One region of the Listeria sp. Marseille-Q6474 genome, then DNA from elsewhere that is predicted to be linked to it. Evidence: predicted binding sites of a transcription regulator. Region 1 holds the regulator's gene; the other holds the start of a gene.
What was found. The regulator NrdR, encoded in region 1, represses ribonucleotide reductase genes. The targets are predictions, from matches to a motif close to AACACNATATATNGTGTT.

Region 1 (7,716 bases):
TAAGCTCTGTAGATCCGAACTTACAAAACATCCCGATTCGACTTGAAGAAGGCCGGAAAATCAGACAAGTTTTCGTACCAAGTAAACCTGGTTGGAAAATGTTTTCCGCCGATTACTCCCAAGTAGAATTGCGTGTTTTAGCGCATATTTCTGAAGACGAGAATTTAATTTATGCGTTTAAACACGACTATGATATTCATACAAAAACAGCGATGGATGTTTTCCATGTAGAACAAGATGAAGTTGATTCTTTAATGCGTCGTCAAGCCAAAGCAGTAAACTTTGGAATTGTATACGGCATTAGTGATTATGGGCTTTCTCAAAACCTTGGTATCACGAGAAAAGAAGCGAAAGACTTTATTGATCGTTACTTTGTGAGTTATCCAGCTGTAAAAGAATATATGCAAGATATTGTTCGTTTTGCGAAAGAAAAAGGCTATGTAGAGACTATTTTACATCGTCGTCGTTATATTCCGGAAATCGTCAGCCGCAATTTCAATGTAAGAGGATTTGCGGAAAGAACGGCAATGAATACACCTATTCAAGGTAGTGCCGCGGATATTATAAAAAAAGCAATGATTCTCATGAGCGAACGCTTAAAATCTGAGAATTTAGAAGCAAAATTGTTACTTCAAGTGCACGATGAGCTTATCTTTGAAGCACCTGAAGCAGAAATTGCAAAATTAGAAGAGATTGTACCTGATGTAATGGAAAATGCGGTAGAACTTTCTGTGCCACTTAAAGTTGATAGCGCATTTGGCGACACTTGGTATGATGCGAAATAAATAGAGAAACGGGGAGTTTATATATGCCAGAAATGCCGGAAGTAGAAAATGTCCGCGCAACATTACAAGAATTAGTCCCAGGTAAAAAAATAGATCAAGTGATTGTCCGCGTTCCCAAAATGATAGTAGCAACACCACCCGACGAGTTTGTCCATATGCTTGTCGGGCAAGAAATAGAAGCAGTGCGTCGTCGCGGCAAATTTTTACTATTTGACTTAACAAATTGTACGATTTTATCCCATTTGCGTATGGAAGGTAAATTCCGTTTAATGGATGAGAACGAGGAAGTTACTAAGCACACGCATATAATTTTTCATTTTGAAGATCATACCGAATTGCGCTTTTTAGATGTGCGGAAATTTGGGACGATGGAAGTGACAAATAAATACGGCGAGTCAGAAACAAAATCGATAAAAAAACTAGGTCCAGAACCTTTAACACCTGCATTTACATTAGCTGATTTTGCAACTGGAGTAAAAAAAACAAGTAGAGCTATCAAAACAGCCTTACTTGATCAAAAATTAGTTGCTGGTGTTGGGAATATTTATGCGGATGAAATTTGTTTTGAAGCAAAAGTGCATCCAGAGAGAGCCGCCAACTCGCTATCTGATAAAGAAATTAATCGCATATTTGAAGCGACAAAAAGTATCATGACTGAAGCAGTTGCCCTTGGTGGTTCCACTGTTAGAACTTACGTGAATTCACAAGGTAAACTAGGACAATATCAAGATAAATTAAAAGTGTACGGAAAAACTGGGGAACCGTGCGTTATTTGCGGGACACCCATTGAAAAAATTAAACTAAATGGACGCGGGACGCATTTTTGCCCGCACTGTCAAAAATAGAAAGCGAGCTGAAATCATGGGTAAAACAATTGGATTAACAGGAAGTGTGGCAACAGGAAAGTCAACTGTGAGTAACCTGATTCAGCAAGCTGGAATTCCGCTAGTTGATGCTGATGTTGCAGCTAGAAAAGTAGTTGAAAAAGGAACAGATGGCCTAGCGGAAATTGTTGCATACTTTGGAAAAGACATTTTACTTGAAGACGGTACTTTAAACCGGGCTAAATTAGGAGAAATTATTTTTCAAGATAAAGAAAAACGGGAGAAATTAAATGAAATTACCCATCCTCGCGTGAAAGACTATATGTTGAATGAAAGAGAACGCTTTTTTGAAGCAGGAGAAAAAGTTGTATTTTTTGATATTCCGCTACTTTTTGAAAGTCATTTAGAGTCATTAGTGGATCAAATTATCGTGGTTTGGACGACACCGGAAACAGAGTTAAAGCGTTTAATGGAACGAAATAACCTAACTAAAGAAGAGGCATTAGCAAGAATTAATAGCCAAATGGGAATTGATGAAAAGGCGAAAAAAGCCGATTTTGTGATAGATAATAATGAGTCACTTGAAAAAACACAAAAGCAAGTCCTTACATTTATCGAGCGTTTTGTTAATAACAAATAGCCACCCTTACTTTCACATGGTATAATGAGGCATACAAATAAACAGATAAAGAATGCTAGAGATAGGAGTGATTTTTTGTGAGATGTCCTACTTGTAAATATAATGGCACGCGTGTTGTAGACTCAAGACCGGCAGACGATGGTAACTCCATCCGAAGAAGGCGTGAATGTGAAAAATGCGGATTCCGTTTTACTACTTTTGAAAAGGTAGAAGAGAGTCCTTTAATAGTTGTGAAAAAAGACGGGGCAAGAGAAGAATTTGCTCGTGAAAAAGTAAGACGTGGTTTAATAAGAGCTTGTGAGAAACGCCCAGTTAGTGCGGAACAAATTGAAGAAATCGTGAATGAAGTAGAGCGTGAACTAAGAAACATTGGTGACAGCGAAATCGCTTCTGATTTAATCGGTGAAAAAGTAATGAATAAATTAGCGAGTCTTGATGAAGTTGCATACGTGCGCTTTGCATCGGTTTATCGCCAATTTAAAGATATTAGTGTGTTTGTAGAAGAACTAAAAGATTTGATGGAAAAAAATAAAGATAGGTGAGTAAATTGACGGAATTTTGGATGGAGCTTCAGGCGGTAGATAGCTATCAAGTGAAGGCAAGTGGGATTTTGACAGGTGCCGATAGAAAAATAATTACGATGTTGTATCAACCGTTAATGGGGGCAGAATGTCTTGCTTTATACCAAACCCTGTTCACAGAAGTGGAAGAAAACAGACTGTGGTCAGAAGCGCATTCGCACGTCCAACTTTTAAATATGCTTGATATTAGTTTGAAAGCGTTATTCGAGGCGCGATTGAAACTAGAAGGCTTAGGTCTTTTAAAAAGTTATGTAAAAACAGAAAATGACCAACGCTTTTATATTTACGAAATTTTACCTCCGTTATCGCCTGAAAAGTTTTTTTCAGATGGTCTTTTAAATATTTATTTATATAGTAAAATTGGCAATGCGCAGTTTCAGCGTTTGCGTCGTTTTTTTGCAGATGAAACTTTTGAAACAGATACATACAGTGAAATTACTCGTTCGTTCCAAGATGTTTTTGAGCCGTTTAAAGGTGGCAGTAGTGCAGTTCCATCAGAATCTAGCCAGGTTTTAGTGGATAAAATCGTGCCAAAAGAAATCGAATTTGATGACGCGAGTTTTGACTTTAATTTATTCTTAAGTTTACTTTCACCAGGTATGATTGCCAGGGAAAAAATAACAAAAGAAGTGCGCCAAACGATTTTAAAATTACACGGGATTTATCAAGTTTCTGAAAAAGATATGCCGAGTTATTTGTATCGTGCGCTTGATGCAAATGGCGAAATCGACATCGTTTATTTACGAAAAATCGTGCGCGAAGGCTACACGATTGAAAATGGCGCTCCACCAAAATTACAAATGAAGCAGGAAACACCTGTAAAAAAAGAACCAGAAGAAGCTTTAAATGATGAAGAAGCCCTTCAAGTATATTTAGAGAGCATCACGCCATTCCAATTATTAGTGGATATTTCAGACGGCGCGATCCCGGCAGAAACCGATTTACGCGTCGTAGAAGAAGTCATGAATCAACAAAATCTACCGGTTCCCGTGATGAATGTGCTAATTGAATATGTTTTACTTCGCCTAGACCGGAAGCTTTCTAAAAATTACATGATGACTATCGCGGCCCACTGGAAACGAAAAAATGTAAAAACGGCAAAAGAAGCTATGGATCTCGCGTGGCAAGAGCACGAAAAATATAAACGATTACAAGAAGAACCAGCCACACCGAAAAATAATAATTACAATCGAAATTACCAAAAATCCACTAGAAAAGAAATTTTACCGGATTGGTTTGATAAAGAACAAGTTGCTCCAGCAGAAAACAAAATGACAGATAAAGAAAAACAAACGCTTGAAGAACAAGTTCGTGAAATTAAAGAACGACTAAATAAAAGGTAGGTGAAGAATATGGATAACATCGAAAGAACATTAGGACAGCTTTTTGAAGGGCGAGATTTTGAAAAAGAATACCAAGGTTTAAAACAACAAGTTCTCCATTATCAACCAATTCAAGATTTTTTCAAGGAAAATAAAGAAGATATTACGGAACAATTAATTAATCAAAACTTGTCTAATTTGTACGAATTTATGACGCAACATAAAAAATTCACAGAGCAAGAAGAGACATTAATGCCTGGTTATGCTCCAAAACTTGTCCTTAACGGGGAATTCATTACTGTCACCTATTATCCAACAAAAGAAAAAATTGAAGAAGATAAACGTCGTGCTGTCGAGCGGAGAATTCGTTCGCTTTACATGCCAAAACAAGTGGTGGATGCTAATTTAGCTGACTTTTATACCGATGAAGAATCGCGTAAACTGGCGCTTGTTGAAGCTTATCAATTTTTAAATAACTATCCGCCTCAAAATGGTGAGCGTGTGAAGGGGTTATTTATTCATGGTAGTTTTGGGACTGGAAAATCCTACTTGCTTGGAGCACTTGCAAAAGAGTTAGCTTTAAAAGGTATTTCGACAACTTTAGTTTATTTACCAGAATTTATGCGGGAAGTGAAGCAGTCTATTTCGGATAATACTGTTGGCGAAAAAATCCAGTTTGCCAAAGAAACCGAAGTATTAATGCTTGATGATATTGGCGCAGAATCGATGACAGCGTGGACACGCGATGAAGTGCTGGGTGCGATTTTACAATTCCGGATGCAAGAAGAATTACCAACATTCTTCTCGTCTAATTACAATATGGATCAACTTGAGAATCATTTAATGTTTGCTCAAAATGGTACTGAAGAAAAACTAAAAGCTCGCCGAATCATGGAACGGGTGCGTTATTTATCTAAAGAGGTCAACTTAGAAGGAAAAAATCGCCGCTTCTAAAAAGTACTTGCAAATATATCTCATCGGGCTTATAATGTGAAGTAATATAAAACAAAGTGATGAAAAGGACAACCAATTTAACGGAAAATTATAGAGAGGAAGGGCTAGCTGGGAACCTTCTATTGGAACTTAAATTTGGACCACCTTGGAACTTCTATTAGGAACGTTTTTTACTAGTAATAATAGACGGATCGCTCCGTTACAGGCGACAAGAGTGAAGTAGTTGATTTTAGCTATTTCTGAATCTTGGGTGGAACCACGAGCATAAACTCGTCCCTTGACAACAGGAGGGATGGGTTTTTTATTTTGCCCTCCTAACCACATTTAAAAAAAGAAAAGGAGAGATTAGTATGAAAATCACATTTCCAGACGGCGCTGTAAAAGAATTTGAGCCAGGCGTGTCAACAGCTGACATCGCGGCTTCCATCAGCCCAGGTCTAAAAAAGAAAGCACTCGCAGGTAAATTAAACGGAGAATTACTTGACTTAGTAACTCCAATCCATGAAGATGGGGCAATTGAAATCGTCACTCCGGATCATGAAGATGCACTTGGCATTTTGCGCCATAGTACTGCTCATCTAATGGCTCAAGCGCTAAAACGACTTTATCCAGATGTGAAATTTGGAGTTGGTCCAGCGATTGAATCTGGTTTCTACTATGATATTGATACAGAAGCTGTTATTAGTGATGAATCTTTAGTTGAAATCGAAAAAGAAATGCAAAAAATCGTTCGTGAAAATGTACCAATCGAACGCGAAGTTGTTTCTCGTGAAGAAGCAATTAAACGTTTTGAAGCGATTGGCGATCAATATAAATTAGAACTAATCGAAGCAATTCCTGAAGATGAAACAGTGACAATTTATACTCAAGGCGAGTTTTTTGACCTTTGTCGCGGTGTCCATGTTCCTTCTACTGGTAAAATTCAAGTGTTTAAACTGTTAAGCGTGGCTGGTGCATACTGGCGCGGAGACAGCAACAACAAAATGCTTCAACGTATTTACGGCACAGCTTTCTTTGACAAAAATGGTTTAAAAGAATTTATCCAAATGCAAAAAGAAGCAAAAGAACGTGACCATCGTAAATTAGGGAAAGAATTAGATTTATTTGCGAACAGTATCGAAGTCGGTCAAGGACTACCTCTTTGGTTACCAAAAGGTGCAACTATCCGCCGCGTTATTGAACGTTACATCGTGGATAAAGAAGAACGCCTAGGTTACAATCACGTTTATACTCCAATTATGGCAAACGTGGAACTTTACAAAACAAGTGGTCACTGGGATCACTACCATGAAGATATGTTCCCAACTATGAAAATGGATAACGAAGAACTTGTGTTACGCCCAATGAACTGCCCACATCACATGATGATTTATAAAAATGACATTCATAGTTATCGTGAACTGCCAATCCGTATTGCAGAACTTGGCATGATGCACCGCTATGAAATGAGTGGAGCACTTTCAGGACTACAACGTGTTCGTGGGATGACTCTAAACGACGCACATGTATTTGTTCGCCCAGATCAAATTAAAGATGAATTCAAACGCGTTGTGGAGCTAATTTTAGAAGTATACAAAGACTTTGATATTAAAGATTACTCGTTCCGCTTAAGCTATCGTGATCCGAAAAATACTGAAAAATATTTTGACGATGATGCGATGTGGGAAAAAGCCCAAGCAATGCTTAAATCCGCAATGGATGAAATGAATATGGATTACTTTGAAGCAGAGGGTGAAGCTGCGTTTTATGGTCCAAAACTAGATGTTCAAGTAAAAACTGCTATAGGAAAAGAAGAAACTCTTTCTACTGTACAACTTGACTTCTTACTTCCAGAACGCTTTGATTTAACTTACATCGGCGAAGATGGTGAAAAACATCGCCCAGTAGTTATTCACCGTGGTGTTGTATCGACAATGGAACGCTTTGTTGCTTACCTAATTGAAGAATATAAAGGTGCTTTCCCAACTTGGTTAGCTCCAGTTCAAATGGAACTTATCCCAGTTAATGCCGACGCTCATTTAGATTATGCAAAAGGAGTCCAAGATAAATTACAACGCGCTGGACTTCGCGCGGAAGTAGATGACCGTAACGAAAAACTAGGATATAAAATTCGTGAAGCACAAACTAAGAAAATCCCGTACGCATTAGTACTTGGGGACCAAGAAGTAGAAGCTGGTTCTGTAAACGTTCGTCGCTACGGCTCTAAGGATTCAGAAACAATGGATCTAGACGCCTTCATTGCACAAGTAGTAGCAGAAGTAAGTAAATACTAATCTGAAAAATACTGTCTCAAATGGGGCAGTATTTTTTCATGGTGCTTTTTTCCTCTTTTTCCGTTATACTAGTAAAAGATAATGAATAGAACAGGATGGACAATTATGGATGTAAATAATGTAGAACTAGTAATAAGCGCTGTTCGACCAGAGCAATACCCTGAAACAGACCTTCCAGAATATGCACTTGCAGGTCGATCCAACGTCGGAAAGTCATCGTTTATTAATACGATGATTCGCCGTAAAAGTATGGCAAGAATTTCACAAAAACCAGGAAAAACACAAACGCTAAATTTTTATAAAATTGAAGAAGCGCTTTTCTTTGTCGATGTACCAG
Region 2 (7,716 bases), 1.3 Mb from region 1:
CGCAAACATACTTCAGAAGGCTCAGAAGTTATTTTTGTTTCTGCGCAGTGGCCAGCTGAACGCATTAAACAATGGGAACAACTACTTATTGCTCGTGCGATTGAAAACCAAGCTTTTGTTGTTGCTGTCAACCGGGTTGGCGATGATCCTAATAATCATTTTAACGGTCATTCGCTCGTTATTGATCCACTAGGAAATGTTATTGTTCATGGTGGCGAAGAAGAGGGCAATATTTATGCTGAAATCGACTTGAATTTAGTCGCTGAAACTAGAGGGATAATTCCTGTTTTTACCGACCGTCGTCCTGAACTATACTAAAATCAGAATAGCGTTTTTTTACAATTTCTCATTAAATCTTCAAATTTCCACCAATAAAGTGGCAATTTGGTATCATTTATGTGGATTAAATTTTGTTAATTTTGTTATTATATATTATAGTTAACGAAAGAGTAAAGGAGCTGCTAACAATGGATGCACTATTTAACCACAAAGAATTCATTCGGTTATCTCACGAAGGTAACATCAACTACGAAAAATTAAAAGTTCCAAAAAACACTGAATTAGTTAATACAGCCGATCAAAGAAATAGTCATGTCTATTTAATTATCGACGGATTTGTTTCCATTTCTATGAACCCAGAATCAAACAGTATTTACACGATTCTTGGAAAAGGCTCCTTCGTCAATTACTATAGTCTATTCCAAGGAAATGTAGATGACTTTTTATTTAAAACGATATCGACTTGTACGGTTTATAAATACACGTTTAAAGATTTAGAGTATTTTCTCTCAATGTTTCCAGAGAACTTTGGTTTTCAATTTTTCATTATGCGTGACTTGGCTCGCCATGCTTTCTTCAAAAGCCTTTCATCCGAAACAAGTTCCTCCGATAAGTTAGAGCTATCTTTTATCAACATCGGAAAACTTCACGGCACTCCATATGAAAAAGACAGTGTCATTTTACCAAAAGAAATGCGCACTAGTGTTATAGCCGCTTACAGTAATCTTTCAAAAAGCAGTTTTTACAAACAATTAGCGCGTTTAAAAGACCAGGGAAAAATATGGAAAAACGATAGAGAATGGGTTCTTAAGAATAAAGAGGTATATGATTATTTAAAAGCAAGAGAAATTGATGTATAAAAACTCCATCTGCGTTATAGATGGAGTTTTTTCGTTTTTCTTACAAGACGATTAGTTATCTTTTAAAAAGTATCAAAACTACCACCAGTTCTTTCTTTTTTTAACGAATAATTAAAGAATATCAGTCCTACAATAAGCCAAATTGTATTTATAAATAAATTTATGCTTAGGAGACCTAAATCGGCTTTGCCAGAAACATACAGATTGCTCGTAAAATCCACGCCCGAAGTAAATGGTATGATATAAATGATTTTTGGTAGACCCACGATAAATGTATTGGAAAAAATGATTAAGGCGCCCGCAAACAAGTTTACGAAATTCCCTAAACTCTTCTCTTTAACCGCATAACCGCCGAATACCAGCCCTATTCCAAACATTCCTATAACGGACGGCAAAAGGATGATGATTGATAAAAAGATGAATGGAACTTGCGACCAACTAATTTTGTCAGCGAAAATGGAAATAAGGACAACTACCAAAAGAATGATAATCGTTTCTAAAATACTGATTAAAAGTAGCAAAAATGATTGTACAGGATAAGGTAGTATACTTTGAACTTTGGGTTCCAGTAGTCCCATCTTGGCATCCGTACTAATCCAGTTGGCCGTATTCGATAATGCCATATCAGAAAATGCCCAAAACATATATCCAATTAATAAAAGAATAGGGCCCTGGATTGCAGAAGCGCCATAAAACTTAGTTACTGAACTGCTATCATTTAACATTAATATTGCCAGATATACACCAGTAAACATTATTAATTCCGAAACAAGGTTTTTCTTGTACTTAAAAAGAATAAGAATATTTGCTTTAAGTGTTCCTATACAAGCCCCAAAATAATCCATTATACTAACATCCTTCCCAATAAATCTCACCGTTTTTTTCAAAAATTATTCTCTCTATATTCGGCATATCTAAAAATCTTTTATCATGAGAAATTAATACTATCTTTTTTTCTAGCCTTAATTTAGCCAGAATTTCAATAAATGCATAAAAACTCTCATCATCCAACCCGTTTGTAGGTTCATCCAATAATAATAGCTGACAGTTCGAACATAACGCAGACAAGATAAATACTTTCTTTTTTTGGCCTGTAGATAGCTTTTCTGCTGGCATTTCTAAAATATCTTTGCAATTTAATTTCTCACAGTAATTAGATAGTTTTTTTAACACATCGTTTTTATTTGTACCTTTTAATGATGTTAAATATTCAATATTTTGTCTGCCGTTCAATTTATAAAACATGCCTCGTTCTGCACTAGATAAATAGTACGTAGTTCTCTTTGTCCATTTTGAAAAATTGGTATGGTTTGAAATCTGTAATGTTCCTTCGTCAGGTAAAATAATTCCCGCTATTATTTTTGCTAATGTTGATTTCCCTGAACCATTCATTCCCGTTATTAAAGTTATTTTACGATTAAAATTAATTGTAATACTCAAATTATTTATTATAGTCTTGTCGTCGTATTTCTTTTTTAGGTTATGTATGTTCAAACTAATATCTTCCAAAATATTATTCTCTCCATTCTAGAAATAATGTTAATTAAATCCATTCAATACCGTTTTCAAATTTTTCGAACTATTCACCCGATTTCTTTCATTATATCATCAATGCGTTTTCATTTTGTGAGCTTTTTGTGAACCTTTACGTTAAAAATTAGTCAATTGCTAGCTTTTTTAGCGTATTTTATGCCTAAATAAGTGTTCACATTTATTAAAAAAGCCCTCCGTGATAGAGGGCTCCTTTCACAATTCATATAACACTACTTCATCAGCAGCAAGTGATTTTTGTACATCAATAATTCGTTGGTTGCTGGAACCACGGAATGCTAAGTTTGGATCGAATAGCTTTTGTTCAAAGCGGCCATCTACAAGGACATCTATTAAGGATAAAAGTTCGAGTTTGTCAGTTGTTTCTTGCATCATTTCATCCCAAGTGTAGCCTGTCCATGACCAAATATCTTTCGTTTTCCCATATGTCGCGCGGATTCGTTTCACGACAGACAGGCAAGTGGCGGTATTTAAAAATGGTTCCCCGCCAAGCAAAGTCAGACCTTGAACGCTCTCATGTCCGATGTCTTTTAGAATATCGTCTTCTAATTCTTTTGTGTAAGGTTTGCCGTATTTAAATGATTGCGCGGCCTTGTTGTAGCAGCCTTCGCAGTGGAAAGGACATCCAGAAACATATAAACTGCACCGGACACCCTCCCCGTCGACAAAGTTGAATGCTTTATAGTCGGCGATATACCCTCTGGATAATTCATTCGACTTCCATTCGCACGGTTTTGGATTATTCACCTAAGTTCTCCATATGTTTCACACGATTGCTAATTTCTACGTGGCGTCCATGAACCATTGGACGTTTCATCGGATTACCTAAATAACCACAAGTACGTTTTACAACATCTGCTTTTTCAGGATCAGTGTTTCCACAGCTTGGGCATTTAAAGCCTTCTTCTGTAGGAACAAATTCACCTTCAAAATCACATTCGTAACATTTATCAATTGGTGTATTTGTACCAAGGTAAGCTACACGATCATAGGAGTAATCCCATACAGCCTCAAGTGCTTTCGTATTGTGAACCATTTTTGGATACTCACAATAATGAATGAATCCGCCAGAGCAAAATTCTGGATAATCTTTTTCAAAATCGATTTTTTCAAATGGTGTGATTTTTTTACGAACATCATAATGGAACGAGTTTTGATAATAGTCTTTATCTGTAATGTCTTTAATTACGCCATATTTTTCTTTGTCTAAACGGTTGAAACGGTCCGTTAAGCTTTCACTTGGAGTCGAATATACGCTAAACCAGTAGCCATATTCATCTTTCCAATTATCAGCATAGGCTTTTAGTTCTTTCACAATATCAAGCGTGAAGTTTTTTGCTTCTTTGTCGCCTTCCCATTCGCCGCCATAAAATACAGTTGCAGCTTCGTAAAGACCGATATAGCCGATAGAAATAGTAGAACGTTCTTTATTGAACAGTTGATCTACATTTTCACCGTCTTGTAGTCGTTTGCCAAAAGCTCCATATTTATAAAGAATTGGCGCGTTTTCTGGACGAGCTTGACGAACACGATTTAAACGGAAAAGTAGCGCATCTTTGACTGTTTTCATACGTTCGTGGAAAATTTCCCAGAAACGTTCTTTGTCTCCGCCACTTTGAATGGCGATTCGCGGAATATTAAGCGTTACAACCCCAAGATTGTTTCGTCCCGCGTTAACATGTTCCCCGTTTTCGTTCTTCCAAGCTGGTAAAAATGAACGGCAACCCATTGGTACTTTGAAATCGCCTGTTAAACGAACGAGGGAATCGTAGTTAAGTACATCTGGATACATCCGTTTTGAGGAACATTCCAGCGCTAATTGTTTGATGTCATAGTTAGGATCTTCCGCATTTAAATTAGTTCCACGACGAATCGAAAATACTAATTTCGGGAAAATGGCAGTATGTTTATCTTTACCAACGCCGCCAATACGCACTTTTAAGATTGCTTTTTGAATTTCGCGAGCAAACCAATCTTCCCCAAGACCGAAGCCTAGTGTGACGAATGGAGTTTGGCCATTACTTGTATATAATGTATTGATTTCATATTCTAAGCTTTGCATTGCATCGTAAATATCTTTGCGTGTTTTTTCCGCTGCGTAACCTTCTTGTTTTTCTGGAACGACCCATTCAGCCGCATCTTTTTTGTGTTTTTCAAAGTTTAAGCGAGCGTAAACGGATAATACTTCATCAATGCGGTCAACTGAGCAGCCGCCGTACTGTGAACTTGCTACGTTTGCGATGATTTGAGCAATTTGTGCTGTAGCTGTTTGGATTGATTTCGGGCTTTCTACGTTGGCATTACCAATCGTAAATCCTTTTGATAACATTCCTTCGATGTCGATTAAACAACAGTTTGTCATCGCATGGTATGGACTGTAGTCTAAATCGTGAAAATGAATTTCCCCTTTTAAATGAGCGTTCGATACGTGTTTTGGTAGCATGTATTTTAAGGCATAGCTTTTTGCTACGGCTCCTGCTGTCAAATCGCGTTGTGTATTGAAAACAGTCGCATCTTTATTTGCATTTTCGTTCACTACTGTTTTATCTTTTTGTAGTAATTTTTCTACGCTTTTGTGCATATCTGTGATGTTTTCGCGCTCGTGATCCCGGTCGTGACGATACTCTATGTAAGCCCTCGCTACATCAGGATACGTCGATTTCATTAAAGTGTTTTCGACGCATTGCTGGATTTCATCGATGGTCATATCTGTCTTGTTAGGTAATTCACTTACAACCTCAAGCAAAATCTCTTCTAAAAAAGTTTCGTCCTCTAATTCAATTGCTTTCATGGATGCTTCAACGGCATTACGAATTTTAATTAAATCAAAGTTTGCTTTGCGGCCATCCCTTTTTATCACCATTTGTTCATTAAGTTGTTCCACGTACATGATAATCCCCCACTAACTATATATTGTGTCTGCTATAATAATATAACACAAGATAAAGTTTTTTTGTAATGATATCTGGGGATTTTTTTGAATTGGGACTAAAGAATTAAAAGCCATGAAAAATCTTTCACATAAAAGGTCTTTTGTCACTTTACTTCTTTTTATTTTTTTGCTACTTATGCAAGTTGCCCAACAGATGAATTTTTTCTTTGTGCAAATTGCCATAGTTTTTGTAAAGCGTTTTCATATACAATAAACACAAGTTAAAAAATAGAAAGAGGCGAAGTAAGTTGGCACAATTATCATTAGAACATATTTATAAAATATACGATAACAAAGTAACTGCGGTATCTGACTTTAATTTAGAAATCGATGACAAAGAGTTCATCGTTTTTGTAGGACCATCAGGTTGTGGTAAATCTACAACTTTACGTATGATTGCTGGATTAGAAGAAATTTCTAAAGGCGAACTATCTATTGATGGTAAAGTAATGAACAATGTTGCGCCAAAAGACCGCGACATCGCAATGGTATTCCAAAACTACGCATTATATCCACATATGACTGTATATGATAATATGGCATTCGGTTTAAAACTTCGTAAAATGCCAAAAGACGAAATTAAAAAACGTGTTGAGCATGCAGCAAATATTCTCGGCTTAACTGAATACTTAAAACGTAAACCAAGTGCACTTTCCGGTGGTCAACGTCAACGTGTTGCTCTAGGTCGTGCAATCGTTCGTGACGCAAAAGTCTTCCTAATGGATGAACCACTTTCCAACTTGGATGCGAAATTACGTGTGCAAATGCGTGCGGAAATCACAAAACTTCACCAACAATTAGATACTACCATGATTTACGTTACCCATGACCAAACAGAAGCAATGACAATGGCAACTCGTATCGTTATCATGAAAGACGGTGTAATCCAACAAGTTGGTTCACCAAAACAAGTTTACGATCACCCAGTGAATATGTTCGTAGCCGGCTTTATTGGTAGCCCCGCAATGAACTTCTTCAAAGGTCGTTTAGAAGGTTCTAACTTTATCGGTGATGATTTCACTATCGCTGTTCCAGAAGGTAAACTTAAACTTCTTAAAGACAGAGGATTTGACGGTAAAGAAATCGTTTTCGGTATTCGTCCAGAAGACATTCATGATGAACCAATCGTTATTGAAGCAAACCCAGGTTACACTTTCAAAGCGACTACTATTGTTGCCGAGCTTACTGGTGCTGAATTCATGCTTCATAGCCGCGTTGGTACACACGAATTCGTAGCTCGTGTTGATGCTCGCTCTGAACACCAACCAAATGAAGTATTAACTTTAGCATTTGAAATGTCTAAATCTCACTTCTTTGACCCAGAAACAGAAGATAACTTAACTGACTAATATACTTAAAAAACCCCCGCCACATATGGCGGGGATTTTCTTATTTTTCAAAAGGAAATTTAATTCCCCACTGCGACCTAACATCACTCATAATCGCGATAACATCATTCGTTAATTGATAGGTTGTATTTTCTCCAGTTGCAATACTTTCTTCCATTGCTGTAATTTCATATTCTAATGCTTTATCTGTTTCACCCGCTTCGATTTCTTCTACGTTTCCTGTCGCAGTGTAAGTAACCGTTGCTCGGTCTGCCCGCGGATACTCATCTACAGTGATAAATCCTTCTTCACAAGCTATAACACCGCGTTTTGGTACTTTAGCTCGGAAAGAAAGCGACACTACGGCCAACTCTTCTTCTTTGTTCTTCAGTAAAATACCTGATTGTTCGTCTACGCCCGTCTCAAATTTCTTCATCGTCGTTAATACTTCATCAGGTGCCGCGCTTAAAAAGTAACGCGCGAAACTCAATGCATATGTACCAATATCAAGTAATGCCCCACCAGCTAAATCCATATTATAGAAACGATTTTTCGGATCCTTTTCCTTAGCACTGCCGAAAGCTACTTGGATAATTTTAAGTTTACCAATTACGCCTGAATCAACTATTTCTCGTAATTTCTTATAAAGCGGCATATGGAAAATCGTCATGGCTTCCTTAACAATCAGCCCTTTTTCCTTAGCTAATGCATTTATTTCATTCAGTTCCACACTGCTCACAGTAATCGCTTTTTCTGCTAAAACATG

Region 2: nrdD (anaerobic ribonucleoside-triphosphate reductase) is a predicted target of NrdR. The motif match lies at 5,593-5,610, and genes of this name have one in related genera.

Annotation. Positions count from the first base shown of each region.
Region 1 covers NZ_CAMPPS010000001.1:131,903-139,618, forward strand. Annotated here, with positions in the region: gene polA (DNA polymerase I) at 1-785, shown strand, start outside; gene mutM (DNA-formamidopyrimidine glycosylase) at 809-1,630, shown strand; gene coaE (dephospho-CoA kinase) at 1,647-2,249, shown strand; gene nrdR (transcriptional regulator NrdR) at 2,327-2,791, shown strand; gene OC533_RS00665 (replication initiation and membrane attachment family protein) at 2,797-4,173, shown strand; gene dnaI (primosomal protein DnaI) at 4,183-5,106, shown strand; T-box leader at 5,157-5,387, shown strand; gene thrS (threonine--tRNA ligase) at 5,457-7,379, shown strand; gene yihA (ribosome biogenesis GTP-binding protein YihA/YsxC) at 7,485-7,716, shown strand, end outside.
Region 2 covers NZ_CAMPPS010000001.1:1,391,140-1,398,855, forward strand. Annotated here, with positions in the region: gene OC533_RS07005 (carbon-nitrogen family hydrolase) at 1-318, shown strand, start outside; gene OC533_RS07010 (Crp/Fnr family transcriptional regulator) at 468-1,139, shown strand; gene OC533_RS07015 (ABC transporter) at 1,202-1,984, opposite strand; gene OC533_RS07020 (ABC transporter ATP-binding protein) at 1,989-2,648, opposite strand; gene nrdG (anaerobic ribonucleoside-triphosphate reductase activating protein) at 2,886-3,437, opposite strand; gene nrdD (anaerobic ribonucleoside-triphosphate reductase) at 3,430-5,580, opposite strand; gene OC533_RS07035 (ABC transporter ATP-binding protein) at 5,871-6,971, shown strand; gene OC533_RS07040 (Gfo/Idh/MocA family protein) at 7,012-7,716, opposite strand, start outside.